One region of the Clostridium sp. NSJ-145 genome, then DNA from elsewhere that is predicted to be linked to it. Evidence: a T-box and tRNA genes for the amino acid it is inferred to sense, from the RefSeq annotation. Region 1 holds a T-box; the other holds one or more tRNA genes.
The links. The T-box of region 1 lies ahead of argS (arginine--tRNA ligase). A T-box ahead of a tRNA ligase gene usually reads a tRNA of that ligase, here a tRNA-Arg.
Positions count from the first base shown of each region.

Region 2: it has a tRNA-Arg gene. The T-box ahead of argS (arginine--tRNA ligase) is inferred to sense a tRNA for this amino acid. The anticodon was not compared.

Region 1 covers NZ_JAJNOS010000007.1:122,914-131,478, forward strand. The annotation lists gene LQE93_RS08030 (ComEC/Rec2 family competence protein) at 1-613, shown strand, start outside; gene LQE93_RS08035 (ribonuclease H-like domain-containing protein) at 689-1,360, opposite strand; gene LQE93_RS08040 (FeoA family protein) at 1,574-1,795, shown strand; gene feoB (ferrous iron transport protein B) at 1,809-3,569, shown strand; gene LQE93_RS08050 (FeoB-associated Cys-rich membrane protein) at 3,584-3,724, shown strand; gene LQE93_RS08055 (AI-2E family transporter) at 3,794-4,912, opposite strand; gene argS (arginine--tRNA ligase) at 5,053-6,744, opposite strand; T-box leader at 6,868-7,076, opposite strand; gene LQE93_RS08065 (Ppx/GppA phosphatase family protein) at 7,211-8,565, shown strand, end outside.
Region 2 covers NZ_JAJNOS010000015.1:60,866-69,430, forward strand. The annotation lists gene LQE93_RS13415 (zinc ribbon domain-containing protein YjdM) at 1-170, shown strand, start outside; gene LQE93_RS13420 (hypothetical protein) at 995-1,300, shown strand; gene LQE93_RS13425 (DEAD/DEAH box helicase) at 1,332-2,960, opposite strand; gene LQE93_RS13430 (lysophospholipid acyltransferase family protein) at 3,352-4,074, opposite strand; gene LQE93_RS13435 (staygreen family protein) at 4,305-5,078, shown strand; tRNA gene LQE93_RS13440 (tRNA-Arg) at 5,143-5,217, shown strand; gene LQE93_RS13445 (PTS sugar transporter subunit IIC) at 5,455-6,759, shown strand; gene LQE93_RS13450 (glycoside hydrolase family 1 protein) at 6,852-8,318, shown strand; gene LQE93_RS13455 (helix-turn-helix domain-containing protein) at 8,359-8,565, shown strand, end outside.

The DNA.
Region 1 (8,565 bases):
TATTTTGGCTAGTCACCCTCACGAAGATCATATAGGAAATATGTATTCAGTTATAAAAAGATATGATATCGGTGAATTTTATGCCCCTAAGATAACACATACTTCAAAATCCTTTGAAAAAATGGTTGAATCACTTATATCTAAAAATAAAAAAATAAACGTATTTGATATAAATACAACATCAATTGATTTAGGGGAAAATGTAAATATAATTATATACTCCCCACTCTTGAAAGATTATGGTGATAATCTTAATCTTTACTCTGCTGTATTTAAAATTGAATATGGTAATACTTCTTTTTTATTTACTGGTGATGCTGAAAAAACTAATGAAGAGGATATTTTAAATTCAAATACTTCTATTAGATCTGATGTATTAAAAATTGCACATCACGGTTCATCTTCTTCTACTTCTACAGCATTTTTTAATGCAGTATCTCCTTATATAACTGTTATTTCAGTAGGAAAAGATAATAATTATAACCATCCAACTTCTAAAACATTAAACCTATTAAATTCACGCTCTAATAAAATTTATCGAACGGATATAGATAATACTATAGTATTAATTTCTGATGGTAATAATATCTATAAAAAATTCTCCTATAAATGATAGATGCTCCTAAATAATTAGGAGCATCTATCATTTAAGGATGTTATCCTTAAATCAATATATTGATAATAAACATTATGCTTCTTCGTTCATTTCTTCTATCGGGTTAATATATTTTCTCCATGAAATAAACATAGAATATAAACTTACAACATCTTGTTCATTATACAATAATATATTTTCTATTTTTTCACTTGGCATTCTTTCAATATATTCTTTATCCTTCAATACCTTATGGAAAGTTTTAGCTAAATTTGAACCACTGATTAATTCACTTTCTCTATGTATACCAAATACTTTTTCTAGGTTTTTTAATCCTATAGATGTCTTTTTATCCATCTCATACTCTTTTTGAATATCCACAGATTCATATTCTTTTGTAAAGTCATAATATATACCATACTTATTAAATAAATAATTAATTACTGTAAAGTCATTATTGCCTGAAAATGTTACTATTGCTTTTTTTCCCTCTTCTTTCATTTTTATAAAATACTTCTTTGCTAATATCAATATATCTACCACATCATTTTTTCCTTCTATCATATATTGAGTAACATGAAGTTTTTTATCTTTTTCATCAAATACACATGCACCAAAAACACCTACACATTTAGGTTTTTTATACACGTAATGTTCTAAATCGAAAAATATTAATTCTTCAGGCTTAAATTTAACATCATCTCTTTCTAGAATATAATCTAACTCTTGTTCCTCTAACTCTATTATATTTTCTCTAATTATCAAAAATATCACTCTTTCTTGTTTATTGTTTCTTCCCCCTCAATTCAAATATACCAAACTTTCTTTTTCATTATATCATCTTATTTTACAAGTGAATATATAATTATTACTATTAATACAGCATTTTAAACTAATGCGAGATTTTAATATATTGACCCCTTATTAAAGTTTTGATATCATAAATATGATAATGATTTTCAATTTGAGGTGGAATTTATGTGCATTTGTGATTTAAAACTTGGAGAAAAAGGTATTATAGATAAAATAAATGGAGATTCCAAATTAGCTAAAAGACTTTCCGCTTTAGGTTGTATTGAGGGAACAGAAATTGAACTAAAAAGAATTGCTCCTTTAGGAGATCCTATAATCTTAAACTTAAGAGGCTTTGATCTTGCAATTAGAAAGAAAGATGCAAAAAACATATGCTTGACTAAATAAAGGAGATGACATAATGAAAACTATTGCCCTATTAGGTAATCCAAATGTCGGTAAAACAACTCTTTTTAATGCCTTAACTGGTTCAAACCAAAGAGTTGGAAACTGGGCTGGTGTTACTGTTGACAGAAAAGAAGGAACATTTGATGATGTGAAAATTGTGGACTTGCCTGGTATATATGCTATGGATACCTATTCTAATGAAGAAAAAGTTTCAAAAGAATTTTTAGAAACTGGTGATGTTGATGTTATTTTAAATATCATTGATGCTTCAAATATAGATAGAAATCTTTATTTAACCACTCAATTAAAAGCTTTTAAAAAGCCAATCATTTTAGCTATAAATATGATTGATGTAGCAGAGAAAAAAGGAATTCAAATAGATTATAATAAACTTTCAGAATTATTACAGGTAACAGTTATTCCTATACAAGCTGCCAAAGGATTAGGAATAAATGAAATTAAAGAAACTATAAAATCTGATAATTTCTTAAAGATAACAGATGATAATAATTATAAATTTTCTTCAGAAAAGGATGCTTATAACTTTATTTCATCACTTTTAGATAAATGTAACAAAATACATATTTCGGAGAAAAAAACTTTAAAAGATAAACTTGATAATATTTTATTAAATCCATGGTTAGCATATCCAATTTTCTTTATTACCATGGCTTTAATTTTCCAAGTAACATTCAGTTGGATAGGACAACCTCTTTCTGATTTACTCGATGGATTTTTAAATGATACTATTATTCCCTATGTATCAACTTTATTATCAAATTCTAGTCCTTGGTTTAGTTCTCTAATTGTTGATGGGATAATTTCCGGTGTTGGTGGAATATTAGTTTTATTACCAATAATTTTATCACTATTTACTTGCATAACAATTTTAGAAGATAGTGGATATATGGCAAGAGTTGCTTTCCTTATGGATAAAATAATGAGAAAGATGGGATTGTCAGGTAAAGCGTTTATACCAATGATAGTTGGTTTTGGATGCTCAGTTCCAGCAATTATGACTGCTAGAACTCTAGAGAGCGAAAAGGATAGAAAACTTACTGCTCTTCTTGTTCCATTGATGAGTTGTAATGCTAGATTACCTGTTTACAGCGTATTTGCTGCAGTATTTTTCCCAAATAATATTGGTATTATTGTAGCTTCCCTTTATTTCTTGGGAGTCCTATTAGCTTTTCTAATGGGGATATTATTTAAAAATACTTTATTCAAAAAAGATGAAGAGCCATTCTTAATTGAATTGCCTGAATATAAATTACCATCATTTAAAAGTATTTTAAATCAACTTTATGAAAAAAGTAAAAGTTTTATCATAAAAGCTGGTACATTAATCTTTGCCATGAGCGTAGTTTTATGGTTCTTATCGAACTTTAATTTTTCAGGCATGACAGATGTTAATAACAGTATATTATCATCTATAGGTGGTTTCTTAGCACCTATATTTAAACCGTTAGGTTTTGGTAACTGGCAAGCTTCTGTTTCGCTATTAACAGGATTAATTGCCAAAGAAACTGTTGTTTCATCTATGAGTGTTATATTCGCCGGAGACCTTTCTGTCTTATTACCACTACACTTTACAGCATTATCTGCACTATCATTTTTAGTTTTTGTTTTACTATATACACCTTGTATAACTGTTTTAGGTACTATGAAAAAAGAATTCGGTTTAAAAATTACACTTTTCTCTGTTGGATATCAACTTGTTTTAGCTTGGATAGTATCTTTCTTAGTATTTAATATAGGTTCTTTAATCATATAAAGGAGATGTATATTATGGAGATTTTTATAACAATAGTGATAGTTTTAATAGCATCATTTATAATATATAAAAACATAAAAAAATCATCTAAAGGCAATTGTAATTGTGGAAGTTGTTCTTCTCATTGCTCTAAATATAAAAACGATGATAAATAAAATTCATATAAATTTTGATATAACTAATTACTATTATGTATAAAAAAAGGAGTCCATACACTCCTTTTTTTATACTTTTTCAATATTCTTTATTACTTCTTTATTCTTTTCTAATAGCTTTGAATAGTAAAACTTCATTGTAGCTGCTGTTGGAGATGCAAGTAACATTCCAATAGGTCCAAAGAATCCTCCACCAATCACTACTGCATATATAATCCAGAATGGTCTAACCCCAACTTTACTTCCTATAAGCTTAGGATCTAAATACCAACCATCAAACATCTGTAATGCAAATAACGTTAAGAACACTACTAAACCTTTAGTCGGAGAAACAAATATATTTATAAAAAATCCTACTATCTCTCCTATAAAAGGCCCAAAATAAGGTATCATATTAGTTATACCAACAATTATAGAAAGCAATAAAGCATACTCTGATTTTACTATAGTTAACAATATAAATGCCATTATCCCTATTATAGTTGAATCTATAGCTTTTATTCCTATATATGTACCTATCATATTGTTATATATTCTACCAAATTCAATAACTTGTTTTGCCCTCTTCTCTTTTAACACTAGTACTAAGACTCTCTTCCAGTCATTTATAAGTTTATCTTTATCTGATAAAACATAAATAGATACTAAGAATCCTAGAACTACTTTAACAAGTTGTGAGGATAAATTAAATAAAGTATTAAATGAACCTTCTAATAAATTCATTAAAACATATCCTATTTTTTCTATATATGACTGTATTGTACCTAATGTACCAGTAGAATTAATTAATCCATTAATATTATCGTTGCTAACTATATCATTTAAGAATCTCTGAGCTGAATCTATATAACCTGGCACCTTATTAATCATATCTCTAATACTATCAATTAAACTCGGTATTCCATATATTGATATAATTGCGATTATCGTAATAAACAATATATAAGTTACAGCTATTGCAAGACTTCTTCTCATTTTCGTTTTTGATTCAATTATCTTTACTATAGGATTTAATACATATGCTATTACTATTCCATATATAAATGACATTGATAACGAAATTATTTTTCCTAGAGTGCTTGTTATGTCATCTAGGTACCCGAACAATTTAAATGCTAAAATACTAAAAACTACTATCCATAATGCAGCTACCACTGCATCTTTATACTTATTGTTCTTCAAAAACACGTTCTTTGTGCCTCCTTTCATTTTACTCTTTGATTATAACAGAATTTATCCTTCCGATAATAAACTTTCTGTTATCTTTTTGTTAATATCATAAATTAACAAAAGTAGAAGCTATTTAGCATAGCTCCTACTTTCAAATCCTACATTTTTTCTACTACTTCTATACCTATTAATTCTAATCCATTTTTAATTACTTGACATGTAGATTTTACTAGCGCTAATCTAGCTGCCATTAAACTCTTATCTTCTAAATTTAACACTGAATGATTATTGTAGAATTTATTAAATGTCTTAGCCACTTCAATAACATATCTAGTAACAACTGATGGTTCTAATTTTTCAATAGCTAAATGAATGTTTTTACCAAAACTTTCTAATGCTTTAACTAATTCAAATTCTTCTTTAGAATTTAACTTTGTAAAGTCTGGAGCTTCATTTACTTCACCAGCTCTAGTTAATATACTATTTGCTCTTGCATAAGAATATTGAACATACGGACCTGTTTCCCCTTCAAATGAAAGCATTTCTTTCCAATCAAAAACTATATCCTTCTCTCTTGAGTTCTTAAGATAAGTAAATACTACTGCTCCTACCCCTATCTTTTTAGCTACTTCCTCTTTATTTTCAAGGTTTGGATTCTTTTCATTTATTACTTCTAAAGTCTTATCTATTGATTCTCTTATTAAGTCATCAAGAAGTATAACTTCACCTTTTCTAGTTGATAATTTTCTATCAGCAAACTTAACTAATCCAAATCCAACATGCACACAATCCTTAGCCCATTCGTGCCCTGCAAGCTCTAATACCTTAAATACTTGTTTAAAATGTAATGCTTGTGGAGTTCCCACTACATATATACACTTATAAAAGTCGTACTTATTCTTTCTATACATAGCAGCTGCTAAGTCTCTTGTAGCATATATAGATGCCCCATCAGCCTTTAAAACTATACATGGAGGCATATTGTATTCATCAAGCATTACAACTTGAGCTCCATTACTTTCAACTAGTAAACCTTTATCTCTTAGCTCATTTACAACTACATCCATCTTATCGTTATAAAAAGCTTCACCTGCATACGAATCAAACTTAACATTAAATATATCATATACTCTTTGGAATTCTTTTAAGCTTAAATTTCTAAATCTTTCCCATAAAGCTTCTGCTTCTTTGTCTCCATCTTCTAAAGCTTTAAAATATGCTCTTCCTTCATCTTCTAAAGATGGATCTTTCTCAGCTTCATCATGGAATTTAACATAGATTCTTAAAAGTTCTGCTATTGCATCTTTTTCTAGAGCCTCTTCATTACCCCATCTTTTATAAGCAGATATAAGCTTACCAAATTGAGTTCCCCAATCTCCTAAGTGATTTATACCTTCAACTGTATAGCCTTCTTTTTTAAATAGTTTATATAAAGAATTCCCTATAGCTGTTGTAAATAAATGTCCTACATGGAACGGCTTAGCTATATTAGGAGATGAATATTCAACACATACTGTCTTTCCTTCACCTATATTTGAGCTTCCATAAGAATCACCTTCAGCAAGTATTTTTTCTATTGTATTCTTAGTAAACGTCCCTTTATCAACAAAAAAGTTTAAGTAAGGTCCTAAGCTTTCTATTTTTTCAAAACCTTCCTTATCTAATTTTTCCTTTAACTCTTCTGCTATCATATTAGGCGCTTTTCTAAAAGCCTTAGCTAATTGGAAACATGGGAAAGCAAAATCTCCCATCTCTGGCTTTGGTGGAATTTCTATTAACTTTTCTATGCTTTCTATATCCATATCTACTTCTGTTTTTATAAGTTCTGCAACTTTCTTTTTATAATCCATAAAACTACCTCCAACATTTATTATCACAATAATATTTTAAATTTTCAAAGTACTCTAAGTTCTTCAAAAAAATTGTTATACTTTCTATTATTCCCTTAAAATAAAAAAAACCATCTCCATAAATAAAGAGACGGATATTCCGCGGTACCACTCTAATTGCATTTTTATTCAATGCCACCTCGACGCTTTAACGCAGCTACTACGGTTTATCCTACTTAATTCGGTAAACTTCTCCAAGGCTCTATTTCCTTTAATATATCTTATGAACCTTACACCATCGTTCACTCGCTTTAAGACTTAACTAAAGTACTTTTCCTCTTCATAGAATTTCTTTTTTCATTTTATTATAACTAATAAAAAGATTTTTTGTCAATAAATCATAAATTTTTATTTGAACTTATATAAAATTAAATGTACAATAAGATAATGTAATATATAAATTTAATGAGATAAGAAAAGGTGCGTTATGGTTAAAATTGGAATTATTCATATAAGTTCAAGTTCACTTAGACTTGTACTTGCAGAAATTGAAGAAATCGGGTATTTCAGAGTTGTAGATGAATTAAAAACCCCAATGAAGATTTGCTACAATTTAAATAATACTTGTAAGGTATGTAATGAAAAATTGCATTATATAATTTCCACATTAAAAACTTACGAGTCTTTATGTCTAGCTAGTGGCACTTCGAATATAATTGCTATAGCAACAAATTCATTCAACCAAATTTGTGACAACGAAATCATAGTTAAATCACTTAAGGATAACTTCGATTTAGACTTAAGAATATTAACTCCAAAAGAAGAAATATATTATAACTATTTAGGAATAGTAAAAAGCCTAAATGTAGAAAACTCTCTTGTTGTTGAAATAACTGGTACTTCAACAAATTTAACCTGGGTTAAAGATGGTAATATCGAAGAATGGTCAGTACTACCTTTTGGTAATATTAATTTAACATATAATTATGGATTAAACGATAGAATTTTATCTGATTCTATAGATGAATGTAATTCTTTCATAAGTAATCACTTAAAAGATGTTGATTGGTTAAATAATTCTTTTGAGTCGATAATTCTTATAGGAGATGTAGGTCGTAATATAGCTAAAATAGATAAAAAACGTAGACGTTATCCTTTTGATAATTTTAATAACTATGAATTATTAGATAATGAAATACATGAACTTTATAACATGGTAAAATCTAAAGATTTAAGACAACGTCGTAAGATAGAGGGTCTTGAGCAAGATATGGCTGATACAATATTTACTTCTTTAGCAATATTCCATAATATTTCTGATTTAGTGAGCTCAAGATATATAAAGATATCTAATCATTCATTAAGAGAAGGTATACTTTATGAATTCCTAGATAATAATTATGATGTAATTCATGATATATTAGACTATAGTTTATATGGTATACTACATTCATTAAACTGCAATATCGATCACGCTAATCAAGTTTATAAAATAACTTTAGATTTATTTAACGCTTTAAAACCATTACATCACTTAGATGATAATTATTTAAATATATTAAAAACTAGTTCACTACTTCATGATTGTGGTATAAGTATTAATTATTTACAGCATCATAAACATTCTTTTTATATAATTCTTAACTCTTATATAAATGTTCTAAATCATAAAGAGTTATTAATGAGCGCTGCTATTGCCGCATCACATAGATTTAATAATTATCAAATACCAGTTCCTCAATTCTCATCTATAATCAATAAGCTTGATTTAAAAGCTATATATGAAATTGGAGCTTTATTAAAGATTGCAGAAGGATTAGATAGAAGCCTAGTTTCTTCTGT
Region 2 (8,565 bases), on a different contig from region 1:
ATTCTGTTACAATAATAAAAGACCTTAAAGTAAAAGGTGCCTCATCTGCTTTAAAAGCTGGTACAAAGGTTAAAAATATACGTTTAGTAGATGGAGACCACAATATAGACTGTAAAATTGATGGATTTGGAGCTATGAGCTTAAAATCTGAATTTGTTAAAAAGTTATAATTAATAAGACTAAGCTATTTGAACTATCTTGTTTATTTAAAACTAAGTAATTCAATTAACTTAGTCTTTTTTTTATAGATTTTATATAATATTTTAATTAAACATGATTTTATTAAAAGAAAAATATAATCTAACCTTATTAAAAATAATCATAAACATCTATTATAATTATATGTATTAAAAATATAATCATAGTGTGTTTAAAAATTATGATTTTTTACTTTATAAAAATATCGAAATAAGAAATATTATGGATAATAATGTAATAACCATAAATTTCATGTAAAAATATAATATAATTTGCTCCATCTGTTTTTATAATATATGCAAGCAAAATATGAAAGTTATAGAATTAATTACATTAAATTACATAACATATATTTACAAAGAAATAAATATAAAAAAATACTTCAATTTTCAGAAAAATAATTTTAAAACAAAAGTATAGATAGGTTGAATAATATAGAATCAAATGTATTATAAAATCATAAAAAAATAGTAAAATTATATAAAATATAGTTTTAAATGATTTATTTAATAAATAAAAAGTTGTTTTTATAGTAATATAATAAAAAATTATTAATTAAATATTTTGGGGTTAAATACAAATGAGAGAAGCGAAAAAATAAAAAATGAAATTATAATATTAATATATTTTAATATAATGAATATTCTGAATAATATTCTTGGAGATGATTTTATGCTTATATAAAAGTTTTTAAATTATCTTAAATAGGTTGTACTATTCTGAATAATATGTTGTAATAAATATAATTTATCAAAAAGGACAAAAATATAGTTAAGGATAAATTGGAGGAATTTTTATGGGAAAAATAACTAGCAAGAATAATGATTTATTAAGAGATGCAAAACAAAAAACGTCACCAAAAATATATAGTCTTTTATTAGATTTGGTTAATGATGGTAGAGAAGACCTAGCTGAAATGGTACTAAAAATAGATTATTTAATAGAATATGCAAATAAATCAATCAAAGCAAAAGATTTTGAAGAAGCAAAAGAAGCTATTCAGAAGGCTGAAGAAAGAACTAAGATGCTTAAAAGAGCTAAAGCAGATGTGGAACATTTAACTTACTTAATAGAAGGTGTAAACAAAAAGCTAAAGAAGTGATAAAACACTTCTTTAGCTTTAATTTATGTTATTATTTATTTTTTCTATCTCTGTTGAATCCTTTATTTTTACCGCCACTTTTGCCACCTTTTCCTTTTGAACCAGTAGCTACTTCAACGTTTATCTTTCTCTTATTAATCTTGTTTCCTGAACATTTAGTTAATACTTGTTGGTGGATTGCTTCATCAACATTTACAAATGTGAAGTTTTCCATTATATCAACATTTCTTATTTGAGAAGCTCCAACTTTAGCATTATCTTTTATGTAATTTATTAAATTCTTTATTGTTAATCCATCTCTCTTACCAGCTGAGAAGAATAATCTTACGTCTTGACTCTTAGGTGCAACTAAAGCATCTGTTGAATAGTCAAATGAAAGGTTAGTATCAAATTGACTCTTCATTAATGAAGCAATAACTTCAACTGCATCATATCTTTCATTTAATTCTTTAGCAACATCTACAAACTTATCATAATCTTTAGCATCAATTATTGAGCTAACTTCATTTATCATATTAGCAAACTTATTGTTGTATATTTCTTGAACTGTAGGTACAGATTTCTTTATGATATCACTCTTAGTTGTATTACGAATTTGTCTTAAGTATCCAAATTCTCTTGGAGTGATTATGCTGTAAGCAGTTCCTTCTCTACCAGCTCTACCAGTTCTACCTATTCTATGTACATAAGATTCGATATCTTGTGGTAATTCATAGTTAATTACGTGAGTTACACCTTCAACGTCTATACCTCTTGCAGCAACATCAGTAGCTACTAAGAATTTTAAAGCTCCATCTTTGAATTTCTTTAAAGTTTTCATTCTTTGAACTTGAGACATATCTCCGTGCATACCTTCAACCATGTAACCTCTGCTTTGCATAGCTGTTACTAAATCATCTACACCTTTTTTAGTTCTACAGAAGATGATTGATGATTGTGGCATATCAAAGTCTATAAGTCTGCAAAGAGCTTCAAATCTTTGATCTCCATGAACTTCGTAGAAGTATTGAGTTATTTTTGATGCAGTCATTTCTGTTTTAGCAATAGCTATATATTTAGCATCATCTTTTAAATATTTCTTAGTTAATTTTTTTATTGGTGCTGGCATTGTAGCTGAGAATAATAAAGTTTGTCTTTCTTCAGGAATACTCTTCATGATTTCTTCCATGTCATCAATGAATCCCATGTTTAACATTTCATCAGCTTCATCTAAAACAAAAACTTCTACTTTATCTAATGGTAAATTTCCTCTTCTAATATGGTCTAATACTCTACCAGGAGTTCCTACTACAATATTAGCTCTTTTTAAGTCTCTAGCTTGATGATGAATAGGTGCTCCACCGTATACAGCAACTATGTTAAGTTTTTCGTACTTTGTTAATTTAATTAACTCATCATGAACTTGTAGTGCTAATTCTCTTGTAGGTGCTAATATTATAGAAGCTATTGAATCTCTATTTTTTATGTTGTTTATTATCGCACAACCAAATGCAGCAGTTTTACCAGTTCCTGTTTGAGCTTGACCTATTATGTCAAAGCCTTGTAAAGTTACAGGAAGACTTTCTGCTTGGATTGGAGATGGTGATGTGAAGCCTAAATCATCTATAGCTCTTAATAAACCTTCTCTTAATCCTAAATCTTTAAATGTTAAATTTGTCATATAATACCTCTTTCTTATTTATGTTAATTACTATTTCTCTAGAGTTAAAAACCTATATATTTAAATCAATTTAAATTACGTTACTTTTTATCGACTTTACTAAGTATATAGTAAAATCTAAGTTTATGCATCAAGTATTTATTGTAAAATAAAAAAATAATATCAGAAATACCATAGAAAACGTTGTCATTTACATAAAAAGTAATTGAAGGTAAGAATATGAGTTTGACATTTAAAAATAAACATTTAAAATAATAAAGCGAGATAGCTATTTATTAATAACCAAATAGACTATTGTGTTATTGTGTCATTAAGAGTAAATGGTATTTGAAATGCCATTTACTCTATTTTTTTATAAAAAAATGACTTGAATATTCAAGCCATTTTTAAATTACTTAGGTAATTTTGAACAAATTATTTCTTCAATTTTAGATGGTAAATTATCAATTTCCTCTTTAGTTAATGAAGAAGTATCAATTGGAGCATGAATTGTTAGCTCTACATTTGCAGGTTTGATCCAAGGTCCATTACCATGTTCCATGATTTTATAAGAACCATTCATAGTTACAGGTATAACTGGAACTTTTGATTTTGTAGCTAATTTAAAGCTGCCAGCTTTAAATTCACCAGTTTTATCTCCACGACTTCTTGTACCTTCAGGGAAAATAACCATATTATAACCGGCTTTAAGATTTTTAATTCCATGAATGATAGCTTCGCTAGATTTTCTAAGACTGCTTCTATCCATGAACACGCACTTCATTAATCTCATCCAAGTTCTAACTAGTGGAATTTTTTCAGTTTCTATTTTAGCAACAAAACCTATTAATATAGGTATAGTAGAAAGATATATTGGAATATCAAAGTTACCTTGATGATTACCTATGAATAATACAGTTTTATCATTAGGTATATTTTCAATACCATTAACATTTATTTTTACACCAGCTATCTTCAATAGTGATTTAGCCCAAAGACTTGTGCATTTATGAATAAGTTTCTTACTTTCTTCAATTCTATCTTTTTTTATTAAGTAGTTAACTCTAAAAACAAAAGGTATGCTTATTATTAAACTAATAGCAAACCAAATAAACCAAATTATAGTTCTAATCATATTCAATTCAACCCCTTAAATTTATAAACTTATTTAAAGTATACTATAAGTAAAATTTAAAATCTATGCTTTTATTGGTTGAAAGTATAGTTATAAAACTTTGAAAATAGCAACTTTCTTAAATTTTAAATACCAAATTAAAACAAAAATAAAGGATAATATTTGTAGTGAACAATAAATTTTAAAAACATATAATGAAATTAACTAAAAATTATAAGAGGAGACTTAAAGTGTCTAAATTTATTCCGGAAAAATTATTTGTAGAATATAAAGACATAGATATAAACAATAAAAAAGATAGAAAATATACATTAACTCATTCTGATGAAACAGCAGATTTATTTTTAACTATAGATAAAAAATATAACTATGAAAAAACAAATGAAACAAGAGATGAAGTATTAGCTGAATGGAAAGAGAGTGATGGGAGATATACATTAAAAGTATATCTTCAAATAAGTTTAGATTCAGATTTGTCTAAAACTATTATTAGAGATAAGATTTTTAGAGAAGAGCTTCCATTAGCGTTAAAGGCAATAGTTTATGGAGATAAAGAATTCTTAAAAGAAAATTCGGAGTTATATAAAGCTAAGGTTATAGTTAGTTTTAAGTCAGATACACCTAAATACAACAAGGTTGAAGAGTGGGGAATAGTTTTAGATTATTTAGAGGATTATAGTAGATGTAATAAGAGTATATCAAAATTATATGTGAGAGATACTAAAAATAATGAAATAGAAGAAGCTTTAATAAGAACTTTAGCATTATATATAAAAATTCAAGTAAATATTTTTGCTGGTAGAGACGCTACTTATTGTTTGAGAGATGCAGAGTTATTATATTCTAAAAAAATAAATAAAGATGATTATTTACAAGATGAATATGAAGTAGCTATAGGACTAAAAATAGGAATTCCTACACCAATATATAATAATTTTATTATAATATTCTTAATTAAAGATAATGTGATTAATATCAAAGATTCTAAGATGATAAATATGTAAAATAGGCAAAGTAGAAAAATTTGACATATATAAATAGATGTAATAAAATATATTTAGCTAGTGTGCTCTCATAGTTCAATGGATAGAATAGTCCCCTCCTAAGGGATAGATACAGGTTCGATTCCTGTTGGGAGTACCAGTAAAAATCCACAACCTTAATAAAAAGGATTGTGGATTTTTTTTATATAAGTAAGAATTCGAATATAAGTAAAGTTGTATGAAAATTTCACTTTTTGAAAAAACAACATATTTGTATAATATATAATTTAAGTAAAGGTTTTAATTTTTTAAGGTCTTTTTTTGAAAAATCACATACCCAATATATGTAAACGATATTAAAATTTAAATTGTAAACAAATAAAAGGGGGAGAAAAAAATGAGTTTTTTTGACAAATTTCAAAGCGGAATAGAAAAAGTAATGGGACCTTTTGCTAATGTAGTATCAACTAATAAGTTTATAAGAGCATTAACAGCTGGGTTTATGGCAACTATGCCAATTTCTTTAGGAACAGCAGCAATTGCAGTATTAGGAAATCTACCTATTACTCCATGGCAAAATTTCTTAGTAAGTATGGGACTATATCAAGTTGCACAAGATTTTATATCATTAACGTTATCATTATTAGCTATTTATGTAGTTATAAGTATTTCTTATAACTATACAAAGATTGAAGGAAAAAATGCTATCACAGGAGCAGTAGTATCAGCAGCAGTATTTATTACATTAATGCCAATTAAAACTTCAGAAATTGATGGAGTTATGGCTACGTCATTGTTGACAAGTAATATGGGAAGCAATGGTATTTTTGTTGCTATGATCGTAGGTCTATTAACACCTTGGATTTTTTGTAAATTAATGAATAAAAACTTAAAATTAAAACTTCCGGATTCAGTACCACCTATGGTTGCTGATTCATTAGCACCAACATTTGTTGCAATGATCTTATTCTTTGGGGTATTCATGATTAAATGGGGTATTTCTTTAACATCATATGGAGATATATTTACATTTATAACAGAGGTAATTTCTAAGCCAGTTATGTATTTTGGTACATCACCTTGGGCATTGATTTTTATGTATTGTTTTATGAATTTATGTTGGTTCTTTGGGATTCATCCAAGTCCTATATTGAGTTGTTATATACCAGTTTTAATGGCAGCAGGTACTGCAAATACAGAAGCTTTCTTAGCAGGACAAGCATTACCATACTTAACATTCTCTATAGTAGGTGCGGCAGTATATGTTGGAGGAAACGGTAATACTTTAGGATTATGTATTGCGACGTTGTTTGCAAAATCTGAAAAGTATAAATCAATGAGAAAGTTAGTTATACCAGCAAATATATTTAATATTAATGAACCAATTATTTTTGGATTCCCAACAATGTTAAACCCACTATACTTTATTCCAATGGTATTTACATCTTTAGCATCTGGGGCTGTAGCAATATTATTAGTTAATATTCTACCAGTGACATTAAATCCAACTATATCTTTACCATGGGTTACTCCTGGATTTGTTAGTTCAGTAATGAGTGGTGGATTAAATCTATTATTAATATGGGGAGTATCAGTAACAATTCATTTCTTAATGTACTTACCATTCTTTATGGTAGATGATGCTAATGCTTATAAAGATGAACAAGAAATGTTAAAGGCAAGTGAAATTGCTGCTGATTAATATAAAAGGAATAAAGAAAAGTTGAATTTTTATTAATTCAACCTTTCTTTATATTGAATATTGAAATTTAAAATGGTGAGAGGAGTATTATTATGAGTTTTCCTGAAGGATTTTTATGGGGAGGAGCTACAGCTGCTAACCAATATGAAGGTGGATATATTAGTGGAGGTAAAGGATTAGCGACTGCAGATGTAATTACAGATGGTGATCAACATACACCGCGAAAAATAACAATTGAATTAGAAGATGGAACAAAAAAGGCTATAAATAGATTTGAAGATTTACCAAAAGGAGCTAAGGCATACATAGATGAAAATATATATTACCCAAGTCATGTAGCAACAGATTTTTATAATCATTATAAGGAAGATATTGCATTAATGGCTGAGATGGGATTTAAGTGCTTTAGAATGTCTATAAATTGGTCAAGAATTTTTCCAAATGGCGACAATAAAATACCAAATGAAGAAGGTTTAAAATTCTATGATGATGTATTTGATGAATTACTTAAGTATGGAATTGAACCTGTAGTAACAATTAATCATTTTGATATTCCATTAAATTTAGCTATTGAATATGATGGATGGTTAAATCGTAAGACTATTGGTTTCTTTGAAAGATATTGTGAGACTATATTTAATAGATATAAGAATAAGGTTAAGTATTGGATGACATTTAATGAGGTTAATTTCTTAAGAGATTATACTACATTAGGAATAACTGAAGCATCAAATTTACAGAGGCAACAACAAGCTATCTATAATTTATTATTAAGCAGTGCAAAGGTTGTTATTTTAGGCCATAAGATTAATCCAGAATTTAAAATAGGATTGATGGTAGCAAATATACTATTTTACCCTGAAACTTGCAATCCTAATGATGTAATAAAAACTATGGAACTAGATAGAGGATTTAAGGATTTTTATTTAGATGTACAAGTTAGAGGATATTATCCATCTTATAAGCTTAAAGAATTAGAAAGATTAAATATAACCTTAGAAAAAGAGGATGAAGATGATGAGATACTAAAAGCAGGTACAGTAGATTATATAGCATTTAGTTATTATAACTCTGGTGTTGTTTCAACAAAGGAAGATAAGAATAAGACTGGAGGAAATCAATTAGGAGGAGTAAAAAATCCTTATTTAGAAGAATCACAATGGGGATGGCCTATAGATCCTCAAGGTATAAGAATAGTATTAAATAGATTATACGATAAGTATCAAAAACCATTAATGATAGTAGAAAATGGTTTAGGGGCAATAGATAATGTTGAAGAAAATGGATCAATAAATGATGAATATAGAATAGATTATTTAAGAAAACATATAGTTGAAATGAAAAAAGCTGTTGAATATGATGGAGTAGATTTGATGGGATATACACCATGGGGATGTATTGATTTAGTATCAGCTGGTACTGGAGAGATGAAGAAGAGGTATGGATTTGTTTATGTTGATATGGATGATAAGGGAAATGGAACATTAAAAAGAAGTAAGAAAAAATCATTTGAGTGGTATAAGAAGGTTATTGAATCTAATGGAGAAATACTTGATTAGTAGTTAATAAAATTTATTAGTGAAATGGGGAGAGGTTATTATGGTAGATGTTCAAGAATCGGATCAAGTTATAAAGGTATTTAATGTTGGTGATACTGTATATTTTGAATATAAAAATGAGTATGAACCTTTTGAAAAGATAGGTGAACCATGGATAAATGATCCCCATAATATATGCACTTATTGTGATCAATTTTCAACTGGTAACGGGGTAATTGGGAGGCATTGGCATGAGTCTCTAGAAATA